DNA from 2 places in the Bacillus vallismortis genome. Region 2 is predicted to be linked to the other one. Evidence: riboswitches for the same ligand, from Rfam matches in the RefSeq annotation. Region 2 holds a riboswitch; the other holds the start of a gene.
What was found. Region 2 has a riboswitch for cyclic di-AMP ahead of ktrA (potassium uptake protein KtrA). Riboswitches for the same ligand answer to the same signal wherever they lie in the genome.

Region 1 (6,442 bases), 1.7 Mb from region 2:
TCATCACAACTGTCAAAGGTTTTACGGTCTGCGCAACAGCGGGAAACGGAGAAGAAGGCATCAAGCTGATAAAAGAAAAACAGCCCGACCTCGTCATTCTCGATGTGTACATGCCGAAAAAAGACGGAATCAAAACGCTGCAGGAGATCAGAAAGCAAAAGCTTGAAGTGGATATCATTGTCGTTTCCGCTGCAAAGGACAAAGAAACGATCTCCCTTATGCTGCAAAATGGCGCAACTGACTATATCTTAAAACCATTTAAGCTTGAGCGAATGAGACAGGCGCTTGAAAAGTACAAGCAATATAAACAAAAAATAGATGCGCACGATACGCTGTCTCAGGAACAGCTCGATGCGATCCTGAATATCCCGCAGCAGGCCGTACAGGATCTGCCGAAAGGATTGAATCATTTTACGATGAATGAAGTCACTGCTTTTTTGAAGCGGCAAACCGCATCTCTTTCGGCAGAAGAGGTCGCCAAGGCGCTCGGCATCGCCAGAGTGACAGCCAGACGATACCTTGATTATCTAGAAAAAAACGGAACCATTAAGCTGGACGTTCAATACGGCGGAGTCGGCCGGCCCGTCAACCGCTACGTGTTTAAAGGATAAATCTGAGACCAAAAAGACCAAAATGTCCGTTATGATCATAAACTTCCCCACCTTGTATGAAAACGCTATCATTCTAGTAAGAAAGACATAAAGGTGAATAGGACAGGGGGATGCAGAATATGAAACTGTTTAAAAATTTAACAGTTCAGGTCATAACCGCGGTCATCATCGGGGTCATTGTCGGGCTCGTCTGGCCTGATGTCGGCAAAGAAATGAAACCGCTTGGCGATACATTTATCAATGCTGTTAAAATGGTGATCGCTCCAATCATTTTCTTCACTATCGTTCTCGGGATTGCAAAAATGGGCGATATGAAGAAGGTTGGAAAGGTAGGGGGAAAAGCGTTTATTTATTTCGAGGTTGTCACAACTCTCGCACTCATGATCGGTTTGTTTGTCGTTAATTTTCTGAAGCCGGGAGCGGGTCTTGATTACAGCAAGCTTGAAAAGGGCGATATATCACAATACACGCAGGATGGCGGTCAGGGAATCGACTGGATTGAATTTGTTACACACATTGTTCCGTCCAACATGGTTGATGCCTTCGCAAAAGGGGACATTTTGCAGGTCTTATTCTTTTCTATTCTTTTCGGAGTTGGTCTTGCGGCTTTAGGTGAAAAAGGGAAAAGCGTCATTGATTTCTTTGATAAGATTTCTCACGTCTTTTTCAAAATCATCGGCTATATCATGCGTGCCGCGCCAATCGGGGCATTCGGGGCGATGGCGTATACGATCGGGCACTTCGGGCTCGATTCCATCAAGCCTCTGGCAAGCTTAATGATGTCTGTTTATATTACGATGTTTCTGTTCGTGTTTGTTGTGTTAAATATCATCTGCAAGCTTTACGGATTCAGCCTGTGGAATTACCTGCGCTTCATTAAAGATGAACTTCTGATCGTGCTTGGCACTAGTTCTTCAGAGTCAGTGCTTCCGCGTATGATGGATAAAATGGAGCGTTACGGCTGTTCGAAATCCGTAGTCGGGCTTGTCATTCCGACGGGCTACTCGTTCAACCTTGACGGCACATCCATTTATTTATCAATGGCGACGGTTTTTCTTGCACAAGTATTTGGAGTCGACCTCAGCATCGGCCAGCAAGTTACAATCATCCTCGTTTTGATGCTGACATCTAAGGGAGCGGCCGGTGTGACGGGAAGCGGATTTATCGTTCTTGCCTCAACATTGTCAGCGCTTCAGGTTATTCCGCTGGAGGGCCTTGCGCTTCTGCTCGGGGTTGACCGTTTCATGAGTGAAGGAAGAGCGATTGTGAACCTGATCGGAAACGGAATCGCCACGATCATTGTTGCAAAAAGTGAAAATGAATTCGATGAAGCAAAAAGCATAGAGGCTGTTGAAGGCATGAAAAACATGAAAACAGCAGTCTGAAAAAGAACGGCCCATCAAACGGGCCGTTTTTTTACATTGTTTAAGAATTATTAAGGTAATGACAGAGACCTCAGCATTTTTTTGTTATATAATTTACAGATGGATACTATATTGAATTAAGGACGTTTGTCCTAACAGGGGTGTATAAATGGCCGCTTTAGTTAAATTTTTTCAGCACCCGGGAGTAAGGCGTTTCTCCGTCTTTGTCGTGTTAACTGGTGTGTTATATCTATTTAAGAGCATGATCAACTTAATATTGCTTACCTTCATTTTCACGTTTCTAATGGATCGCTTGGAGTTTGTGGTACGGCGGTTCGTAAGCCGGTTCTTCCGGGTAAGCCAGCGGGTTGTCATTACATTTCTTTACGTGTTGCTGGCTGTTCTGCTTACAGTTGGGGGATTTGTTTTTTATCCGATCGTCGCGGCGCAGATTCAGCAGCTGGCTAAGCAGATTAAACATATCGCGTATCACCCGGACACCATCCCTTTCTTTGACGAGATCACAAGTGTTTTCGGAGACATTAATATCAGTTCATATGTCAAAGAAGGTTTCAATGTGGTGTATACGTATCTGGCAGATATCAGCACATTCGGCTTGCAGATCGTAATGGCGCTCGTTCTCAGCATGTTTTTCTTATTCGAGAAAAAACGGCTCTCGGAATTCATGGAGAAATTTAAAACAAGCAAATTGTCAGTCTTTTATGAAGAAATTGCTTTTTTCGGAAGCAAATTTGCTAGAACGTTCGGCAAGGTGCTTGAGGCTCAATTTATCATTGCGCTCGTCAACTGTATTCTGACATTGATCGCGCTTTGGATTATGCATTTCCCGCAGCTGTTTGGGCTTTCTATCATGGTGTTTTTCCTTGGGTTGATTCCTGTGGCAGGCGTCGTCATTTCTTTGATTCCTCTCAGTATTATCGCTTACAGCACAGGCGGCGGAATGTTTGTGATCTACATTGTGCTTGTCATATTCGCCATACATGCGATCGAAACCTATTTCTTAAACCCGAAGCTGATGTCTGCGAAAACAGAGCTGCCGATCTTTTTCACTTTTATCGTCCTCATTTTCTCTGAGCACTTTTTCGGCATTTGGGGTTTAATCATCGGGATTCCGATCTTTGTATTTCTCCTTGATATTCTTGGTGTGACCAATAAGGAAGAAGGGCCCAAAAGATTCCAAGAGGAAAGTAACAAAAAATAGTTTACAAAATTGGTTCTTTTCTGTATAAATAAATTATCATACAATAGTAAGCCACACGCTTAATCCTTTAACCAAGGAGTGGGGGACCCGATCTTTTGGGGTTAATTTTTCATCAGAAAAACGGACATCTCTTCGTCCGAACCCGTCAGCTAACCTCATCAGCGTGAAGAGAGAGTCCTGTGGTTTGATGTTACAGCCAAAGCCCACGGGAGTCTCTCGTGGGCTTTTTTCAAAAAGGGAGGAAAGCTAATGAAACTGGCTACAAAGATCATCATTGCATTGGTGCTGGGTGCGGTGACGGGAATTATTCTTAACCTAACATCACCTGAATTATTCGAAAATTTAAATAAGTTTGTATTCGGGCCGCTGGGCACGATCTTTTTAAACCTTATTAAAATGCTTGTCGTTCCGATTGTCTTTTTCTCACTGACACTGGGAGTAGCCGGACTGGGCGATCCTAAGAAGCTTGGCAGAATCGGTGTAAAGGCGATTTCTTATTTTCTCGTCACGACTGCAGTGGCGATTACCATTGCCATCGTTTTAGCCCTTGTCATCAAACCGGGAGAGTTCGGAACATATGATACATCATCTGCCGAATTCACTGCTGAAAAAGCCCCAAGTATTGCGGACACTCTGTTAAACATCATTCCGACCAATCCTGTTCAAGCGATGACGGAAGGAAATATGCTGCAGATTATTGCGTTTGCCATCTTTGTCGGGCTTGGGATTACTATGCTGGGCAAAAAAGCGGATATGCTTCTCAAAGTTGTTGAGCAAGGAAATGAATTAATGATGTACCTTGTCAATCTGGTCATGAAGTTTGCTCCGTATGGCACATTCGGTTTGATTGCGACAGCCGTGGGAAGCCAAGGATTCAGTGCAATGAAAGCGATGGGCTTGTACATGTTAGTGGTAACCATTGCATTGTTAATACATGCAGTCGTTACGTACGGATCTACGGTAGCGCTTATCGCCAAAAGAAATCCGATTACGTTTTTCAAAGATTTCTCAGAGGTTATGGTCGTCGCGTTCAGTACATCCAGCAGCAGTGCGACTCTGCCGGTTTCCATGGGTGTGGCGCAGAGAAAGTTAAAAGTGCCTGAGCCGATCAGCAGCTTCGTCCAGCCGCTGGGCGCTACAATTAATATGGACGGAACAGCGATCATGCAAGGGGTAGCCACCGTCTTCATTGCGCAGGTATTCGGGCATGATCTGACACTCACGCAGCTGGTGATGGTCGTACTGACGGCTGTGTTAGCAAGTATCGGAACTGCGGGTGTGCCGGGAGTCGGCTTGATTATGCTCGCTATGGTGCTTCAATCTGTCGGTCTGCCTGTCGAGGGAATCGGATTGATCCTTGGAATTGACCGCCTGCTTGATATGCTTCGTACAGTGGTAAATACAACAGGAGACGCGGCCTGCGCTGTCATTGTGACAGAAACAGAGAAGAACAAACAGCCAGAGCAAACGTCGACTCTATCGGTCTAACCAAACATTTGGAAGGAACAAATGCTATAATACAAACAGTGCCTCATTTTTGGGCACTGTTTATTTTTTGCCGAAAAAGGAGGAAGGCTTTATGGCTGAGCCGATTTTACATATTAAAGACCTCGATAAAACGATTGGGTCTAAACCAATTTTAAAACAGATCAGCATGGACGTCATGGAGGGGGAAATCATCGGCCTGCTCGGTCCGAATGGTTCCGGAAAAACAACGCTCATCCGCATCATCGTCGGGCTGTTAAAACAAAACAGCGGAAGTGTGACAATCAGCGGATTCCAGCATGACACAGAGTTTGAACAAGCGATGGAAGCAGTGGGGGCGATCGTTGAAAACCCTGAGTTCTATCCATATTTGACAGGCTGGGAAAACCTGAAGCACTTTGCGAATATGCACAAAAAAATAGCGGATGAACGCCTTGATGAAGTGGTGGAACGTGTCGGGCTGACGTCAGCGATTCATGATAAGGTCAAGACCTATTCCCTTGGCATGCGCCAGCGCCTCGGCATCGCGCAGGCGATTCTTCACCGGCCGAAGCTTCTTATTTTAGATGAGCCGACAAACGGTCTCGATCCCGCGGGCATGAAGGATTTTCGCGATCATATTAAAGAGCTCGCGGAACAGGAAGGAACAGCAGTCTTATTCGCCACCCATTTATTGCGTGAGGTTGAAGATTTGTGCGACCGGGTCATCATCATTCAAAAAGGTGAGATCAAAGCGGAAGTCAGCTTACATGGAGCAGGCCAACCAACAGAAAAAGCGATCATTGAAGTGCAGCCGGAAGAAAAAGCGTTCAATTGGCTGACAAGCAATCAATATCAAGCTGAGCGGCAAGACGGGGCGATTGTTGTTGAGGTAGCAAAAGAAAACATTCCGGAGCTGAACCGCGCACTTGTCGGACAAGACTTACATATATTTTCTATTATGCCTTACACGCAATCACTAGAGGACGAATTCATGAAAGCGACAACTGCTCATCAAGAGGAGGGAGAAGAGCTTGTCTAAATTAATTTGGAATGAACATATGAAACTTTTTAATCGGAAGGTCACATTGGTATCTCTTATCCTGATGGCGGTCTTTCAATTTTTCATGGCTTTGATCATTAAACGGATTGTGACAAGTGCGGGAACAGATGAAAACTTCATCGGCTATTTTTCGTATACACCGAGCCTGAACATCTTGCTGCAGGCGTTAACGATCGTGATCGCAGCCACAATTGTTTCGATGGAGTTTGATAAAAAGACGATCAAATTCCTGCTTATTCGTCCGGTTAAACGCCAAAAGGTGTTTTGGTCAAAATTAATCACAGTCGTGATGGTCAGCTTTTATTTGTATTTGACATACTACATTTTGGCGTTATTGTTCGGTCTTATCTTTTTTGGCACATCCGTGACCGCCGAATCAAAGACATTGCTAGTCAACACCTTGGGGCTGATTGGGTCAAACTGGCTTGAAGCCGTCATGATGGGCTTATTCGGGCTGCTTTGTTCTTCGCTGTTCCGCAACAGTGCGGTAGCCGTTGTCGTTTCTTTTGTCGTTTTATATGGAGCGAGTACACTTGTCCAGCTCATGAAGCTGTTTGAAAACAAATGGGGAAGCTTTTTGCTTTTTGCGAACACTGACTTCACCCAATACAGCAACGGACAAACCGCCTTGTTTTCAGGCATGACACCATTGTTTTCAGCGGGGATCATCCTGATACATGCCATATTTTTCATCGCCGTTAGCTGGTGGTGCTTCTGC
Region 2 (6,442 bases):
CCGGGTTTAATGTCTAACACGGCATTGTCGTCAGTTCAAGGCCTTGTTCAGAAGACGGTCGGGACAAGTGGTTTCACAGCGGTGAATCTAATATTGATCGGCAATATGGCCTTTGCATTATTTGTGCCGGCGGGTCCGCTGCTGAGGAAAAAATTCGGCGCCCGTCCGATCTATCTCGCTTCATTACCCGTTTTTATACTTGGCTCTTTGCTCTTCGCGCTTTCCAGCGATATTGCATGGATGGCGGCAGGGCGCTTTTTACAAGGAGCGGCTACAGGTGTCATGCTGATGATCATGATTCCAATGCTTGTTCTGTCATTTCCGATCGACCGCAGAAACTATGCACTGCTGGTTTTGATCGGGGGATTTTATGGCTCTGTTATTACCGGTACGATCCTGGGAACGATTGCAACAAGTTTCGAACACTGGAGATGGCTGTTTTACATCTTTGGCGCGCTGTCACTGATCGGTGTCGCGGTGAGCTATTTCTTTCTTCACGATGAACATCATGGATCGGCAGAACAAGAACAGCCGGTCGATGGTGCAGGGATCATTTTATCTGTGGGTCTTGCCGCTGCCTCAGCGATTACATTTATATTTCTGCAAAAATGGGGGCTTTCATCAGGTTATGTGTGGATTGGTTTTGGAGTTGCGCTATGCTTGCTCCTTGTTCTATTGATTGTGGAATATAAAGTGAAAAACCCCTTCATTTCTATTAAACTGATGCTGCTGCCAAAACCGGTGCTCGGCTTATTGATCATAGCTGCGGGGACGATAACGGTAGCTGTCAGCCTTTCTGCTTTTCAAGGCTTGCTCCGTCAAATGTATGATATTTCTCAGGGGCAACTCATTCTTTTAAACTTGACTCTTTTAATCGGAGTGGCGATCGCCGCCATTTTAAGCACTCTGTTTTATGATAAAGTCGGACCTGGGATGCTCGGTATTATAGGCGCTCTCCTTCTCGTGTTGGTGAATTTTCAATGGCTGCATATGCAAGGTCAATCGTCTCTCTACATGTATGCCGTTCTGTTTATCATGCTTGCCGCCGGAACGGGGCTGACGGTCGCTGCAGGGCTGATGGGAGCTGCGATGGGCGGTCCGCTGCCTGATTTGGTCAAGAGAATGACAGCTGTTCAGTTTTTAAGATTGTTTGTTTATATGGGAGTTCCAATCCTCATCGGCTCTTTTACGAAAAAAGATGCTGCCAGACAAAGCGGTTCAATACAGGATTCTATGATGACTGCTTATCATGATCTCTTTTTCATTTCTTTTGTCCTGAGCGTGCTGCTCGTTTGCCTGTCATTCTGTATGAACGCCACAGGTATGGGCCACAAGCTGGCTCATAAACCGCATGATAACGCGAAGACGGCTCCGGAAAAACCGGCCGTTTCAGATCATCGAGTGTCAAATGTTGCTGCTAAATCACATAAAGTGATACATGATACAGAATATCGAGCTATACTTAAAAATTTACAAAAATAGAACCTTTTCTAGTGAAAAGGTTTTTTGTTTGCATTCTTTTCCCAACTTTCTCCCTAAAGAATTGAAAAATATTAGAAGTCAAAGTAAAATTCTAAAAGGTAGATTCTTTTACATTCGTAATCTTTTAACTCGAAGGAAGGTATTCATGGCCCGTAAAAAACTGAAAAAACGCAGACTCTTGATTACACTATTTTTCATTGTATCGATTCCGTTAGCCTTTTTTGTTTTAGCCACAACTTTATCAAAGCCGATTGAAACAGCCAAAGAACCCGAAGAGATTGATGAACAGCAAGTATTTATTGACAGCCTGTCCGGGCATGCACAAATTCTGTATGAGAAATATCATGTTCTCCCCAGCATCACGATCGCTCAGGCCATTCTCGAATCTGACTGGGGGAACAGCGAGCTTGCTGCTCAGGCCAACAACCTTTTTGGCGTAAAAGGAAATTATAAAGGCCATCACGTCACGATGGAAACGGATGAATTTGAAAAAGGGGAAAGGAAAACCATTCGCGCAAAATTTCGCAAATACAGCACGTTTTTTGAATCTATGGATGACCATGCCCAATTGTTTGTCCGCGGCACATCATGGAATAAAAAGAAATATAAACCGGTGCTTGATGCTGGGGATTATAAGGAAGCGGCAACCGCCTTGCAAACAGCAGGATATGCGACAGATCCTGATTACGCTGACAAACTCAGCACTATTGTGGAAAAATATGATTTAGATGCCTACGATGAGGTCAATCCATCCTTGAAATCTGTGGATTTAATCGGCTCCATAAAAGACAGCGCCGTTCAAGACGTATGGTCCAAGCCTTCTACTGATGAGCGGTCCATAAGACTTACCTCTGCCCAATCTTACATCGGAAAGGACATAAAGGTTGTATCTAAAAAGCAGAAAGGCCAGTCCGTATGGTACCAATTTCAAATCGATGATAAACTCATCGGCTGGATTGACGATTCAGCTGTTGAAATAAAGGAAGCAACCTAAGCTGTTTATACTGGTATTTTTATTTCTATGTTCCATTCAGGGGAATTTGAGGTATAATATTCCACGGAAGTTATCACTTATTGACTATGTTTTCAGGAGGGAACAAAGATGCAGAAATATAGACGGAGAAACACGGTTGCTTTTACAGTATTAGCTTATTTCACTTTTTTTGCGGGAGTATTTTTGTTTAGTGTCGGGCTCTATAATGCTGATAATCTGGAACTCAATGAAAAAGGCTATTATATTGCCGTTATGATACTTGTAGCGGTCGGTGCGATTCTTACACAAAAAGTGACCCGTGATAACGCAGAAGATAATGAAATCATCGCGGAGCAGGAAAAAAGACAAACTCAATCTCATATCGAATCATAAAAAATCCGGCGCCTGAACGCCGGATTTTTTACTATCACCCTGTAAACACCTCGCCGTCAGGGTAACGAATATTTGATTTCTCTGTTTTCGCGAATGAAAATACGAACGTCAGAGGGCCAATTCTTCCGATAAACATGATGAGAATCATGATACATTTTCCCGCTTCTGTAAGTTCGGGAGTCAATCCCATTGATAGACCGACAGTTCCGAAAGCAGAAAAGGTTTCAAACACAATTTGGATAAATGGTGCTTGCTCTGTGATCGTCAGGGCGAAAATCCCTAAAAACACAATGAACAAGCTGGTGACACTCACAGCTAGAGCTTTAATGATAATCGGGTATTTAATGGAGCGGCGGAAAATAACCGTTTCTTTTTTTCCTCGCAAATAAGCGATCACAGACATCAAAATCACGATGAACGTAGTCAGCTTAATGCCGCTCGCCGTTGAAGCGCTGCCTGCTCCGATAAACATCAATAATAACGTAAATACAATCGTTCCTTCTCTCATGCTTCCGATATCAAGAGAATTGAAGCCGGCGGTTCTCGGCGTCACAGCTTGAAAATAGGAAGCCCACAATTTATCTCCTATATGCAGGTGACCGAGCGTGCCGGGGTTGCTATACTCCAAAATAAAGATCACAAACATAGCAGCTGCATTCAGAATCAAGGTGCCTGTAAGCATGATTTTCGTATGAAGAGAAAAGGCTTTAAATCGCCGATTCTTCATGATATCAAACAGAACTGTAAATCCGATCCCTCCTGTGATAAATAAAAACGTAATCACGAGATTAATTGTAGGATCACCAACGAAGCTCATCAAATTATCCGGCCATAATGAAAACCCGGCATTGTTAAAAGCCGAAATTGCGTGAAACAGGCTGGCAAACAAGCCGGATGCCCAGCCGTACTGGGGCACAAGCCGAATGGATAAGATGAGTGCCGCTATTAACTCAATACTGATGGAAAACAGAAACAGGACTTTGACGAGACCTACGACGCCGCCGATTGTCGGCTGGTTCAAGGCTTCACGAACAAGCATTCGTTCTTTTAATCCGATTTTCTTCCCTAATATCATGACAATCAAAACAGCAAAAGTCATAAATCCAAGCCCGCCGATCTGAATCAGGGCCATGATGACAGTTTGCCCGAAAACCGTAAATTCTGTACCGGTATCGACAACTGCAAGCCCTGTTACAGTGGTAGCGGAAGCTGCGGTAAAAAGGGCATCTATGCATGACAATGGCTTCACTGCAGAAATCGGAAGCATTAACAGTCCAGCCCCGATGATAATGGTCAGAAGAAACCCAATTGCAAGCACTTGAGGCGGTGTAAAACGAACCCATTTGATCACTTTATCCTTTTGAAGTGTCACCTATGTCTACATCCCTTCGTTTTCAAAACGTCTAATATCTTTTTTGTGCCCCATGATCACCAGGCAATCCTGTTCGTGAATGATATCTTCAGATGCGGGAGATAGACGGATATCTCCATGATGTTTTATGGCCAGAATGGTACAGCCGTACTTCGCTCTTACATTCAGATCGAAAATTGATTTTGAGTCAAGCTTGTTTGTTGCCTGGAGCTCGACAATACTGTACTCATCAGATAAATCAAGGTAATTCAATACATTCTCATCAGAAAGGCTTTGTGCGATCTTGACGCCCATGTCCTTTTCAGGGTGAATAATACGGTCAGCGCCGATTTTTTCAAGCACCTTATGGTGATAATGGTTTTGAGCCTTTACCCAAATATTCGGGATGTCAAATTCCTTTAATAATAAAGTCGTCAGGGTACTTGCTTGAATATTCGCTCCGATCGCTACAATCACATATTCAAAATTGCGTATTCCTAATGATAGCAATTCGTTTTCTTCGGTAGCGTTGGCAATCACCGCATGAGTTGCGTAAGAAGCGTAAGCATTTACCTTTTCTTCGCTGATATCAATTGCAAGGACCTCATGCCCCATTCTGTGCAGCTCTTTGCAAATGCTTCCGCCAAATCGGCCGAGCCCGATCACGGCAAATTGCTTATTTTTTATTTTTCCCAATGTTCATAACTCCCTTAGTAAAAGTAACGTTTTTGAAGCAAAAAAGACCATCTCGAAGAATGGCCGTTAATAGACCTCCTCTCTGGATACGCCTACGAGGTTAGCTGTCGGATTAGGGATTCAGAGTACCCCCTCTTACTAAGTAAGATTCACCCCTAGGCTGTGAATAAAACAGCCAATCGTTGGTTCCCCCGTTCGTGTTTGATTAAGCGGTAAAAGAGACTAATATGAAATTGAACACTCAAGAATTTACTCCTGTTTCTAGAGTTTGTCAATTTAAATTTTTATCAAGAAAAAAGATAATTGGAAATAGAGGGGAAAGGGGAGGGCAAAACGCAAAAAAAGACCGGCGTTAACCGGTCTTCCAGCATGTCGACAAACCCTCGCATTCGTTGTCAGTCCTGCGCGTTGGTGCTCACGTGAAAAAAGATCAGCGGCTAAAAGCTAGAGCGTCCTGCTCAACCGCCCCTGTCACCGCATCCTGCGGAAGTCTGTTCCAATGCTCGTCCTTCCTAGACTTCAAGGGTTTTCAATCACGCTGAAAAGATGACAAAGTCATAAAACGAAAACCGTTTTATGACTTTGTCAACAATCTGAAAGACCGGCGTTAACCGGTCTTCAATGTTTAGTTGCAGCCGCATGGCTGAGTTGGAGGAGTGCTGCGTTTAGCAACGTCAATGCTGGCTTCTGCATAAAATTTATTTCCGATGCTCAATGATTTATTCTCCGCACGGAAAGTATATGTACCAGCGGCAGGAAGAGTTTTGTTATTCAGTTTTAATTTGAATTCGCCAGCTCCTAACAAATCAAGCGCCAGAGGGATTCTTACTGTTTTTCCGTTATTAAGGATCTGTGTTTCACGCAACGCACGCCCGTTCATTGTGTCTTTTGTATTTGCAGTAAAACCGCTTGGCAAAGTAAATTCCATAACGCCAAGGCTGAGAAGCGTATTTGGACGGTACGTCAATTCAATATCTGAGAAAGACCATTCCGTTTTGCTGGTTCCTGTGATTGTTGCAAACAATGAAGCTGTTGACTGTGTTTTCATAGTAGACTCAGTATGAGCGGAAGTTGATTTAGATTCAGCCGCGAAAGAAGCTGTAGGTGCAGAAACGAGTAAACCGAGACTTAATGCGCTAATGGCCAAAGAAGATAATAATTTGCGTTTCATAATAAAATTCCCCCTAAAAAGTTATGAAATATACAGGCCTGCTCGCTGTTCACCTCCTCTGAACGGCCAAATACAAATTTTACCTACATAAAATTACCATCAAACTTTTTGGAAGTAAATGGGGTGTTTTTCCCGTATTTTTCAAATTTGTAGTAATTACATGTAAATGAACAGAAAAACGCCCGAGCAACCGGGCGTTTTCTTCTTTACTTTTTTTCGATTGGTATAAACTTAAAAATTTCTCCGCTCTGCACCGATTCAGCAAGCCGTTTCAGCCAATCATAGTAGGCTCTGGAGCTTTCCAGCTGCTCGTGTAACTGCAGGGCTTCATTTTTGATGTCCTCATTGAGGCCTTCCTTGTTTAAAACCTCTTGTA

Region 1: another riboswitch for cyclic di-AMP. It lies ahead of BV11031_RS16060 (dicarboxylate/amino acid:cation symporter); the one in region 2 lies ahead of ktrA (potassium uptake protein KtrA).

Annotation. Positions count from the first base shown of each region.
Region 1 covers NZ_CP026362.1:3,026,165-3,032,606, reverse strand. Annotated here, with positions in the region: gene dctR (two-component system response regulator DctR) at 1-611, shown strand, start outside; gene dctP (C4-dicarboxylate transporter DctP) at 731-1,996, shown strand; gene BV11031_RS16065 (AI-2E family transporter) at 2,145-3,197, shown strand; cyclic di-AMP (ydaO/yuaA leader) riboswitch at 3,244-3,375, shown strand; gene BV11031_RS16060 (dicarboxylate/amino acid:cation symporter) at 3,447-4,685, shown strand; gene BV11031_RS16055 (ABC transporter ATP-binding protein) at 4,777-5,703, shown strand; gene BV11031_RS16050 (DUF2705 family protein) at 5,696-6,442, shown strand, end outside.
Region 2 covers NZ_CP026362.1:392,978-399,419, forward strand. Annotated here, with positions in the region: gene BV11031_RS02145 (MFS transporter) at 1-1,482, shown strand, start outside; gene BV11031_RS02150 (glucosaminidase domain-containing protein) at 1,628-2,476, shown strand; gene BV11031_RS02155 (YiaA/YiaB family inner membrane protein) at 2,585-2,848, shown strand; gene ktrB (Ktr system potassium transporter KtrB) at 2,883-4,220, opposite strand; gene ktrA (potassium uptake protein KtrA) at 4,227-4,895, opposite strand; cyclic di-AMP (ydaO/yuaA leader) riboswitch at 4,969-5,117, opposite strand; gene bslA (biofilm surface layer hydrophobin BslA) at 5,521-6,066, opposite strand; gene cudC (transcriptional regulator GbsR) at 6,273-6,442, opposite strand, start outside.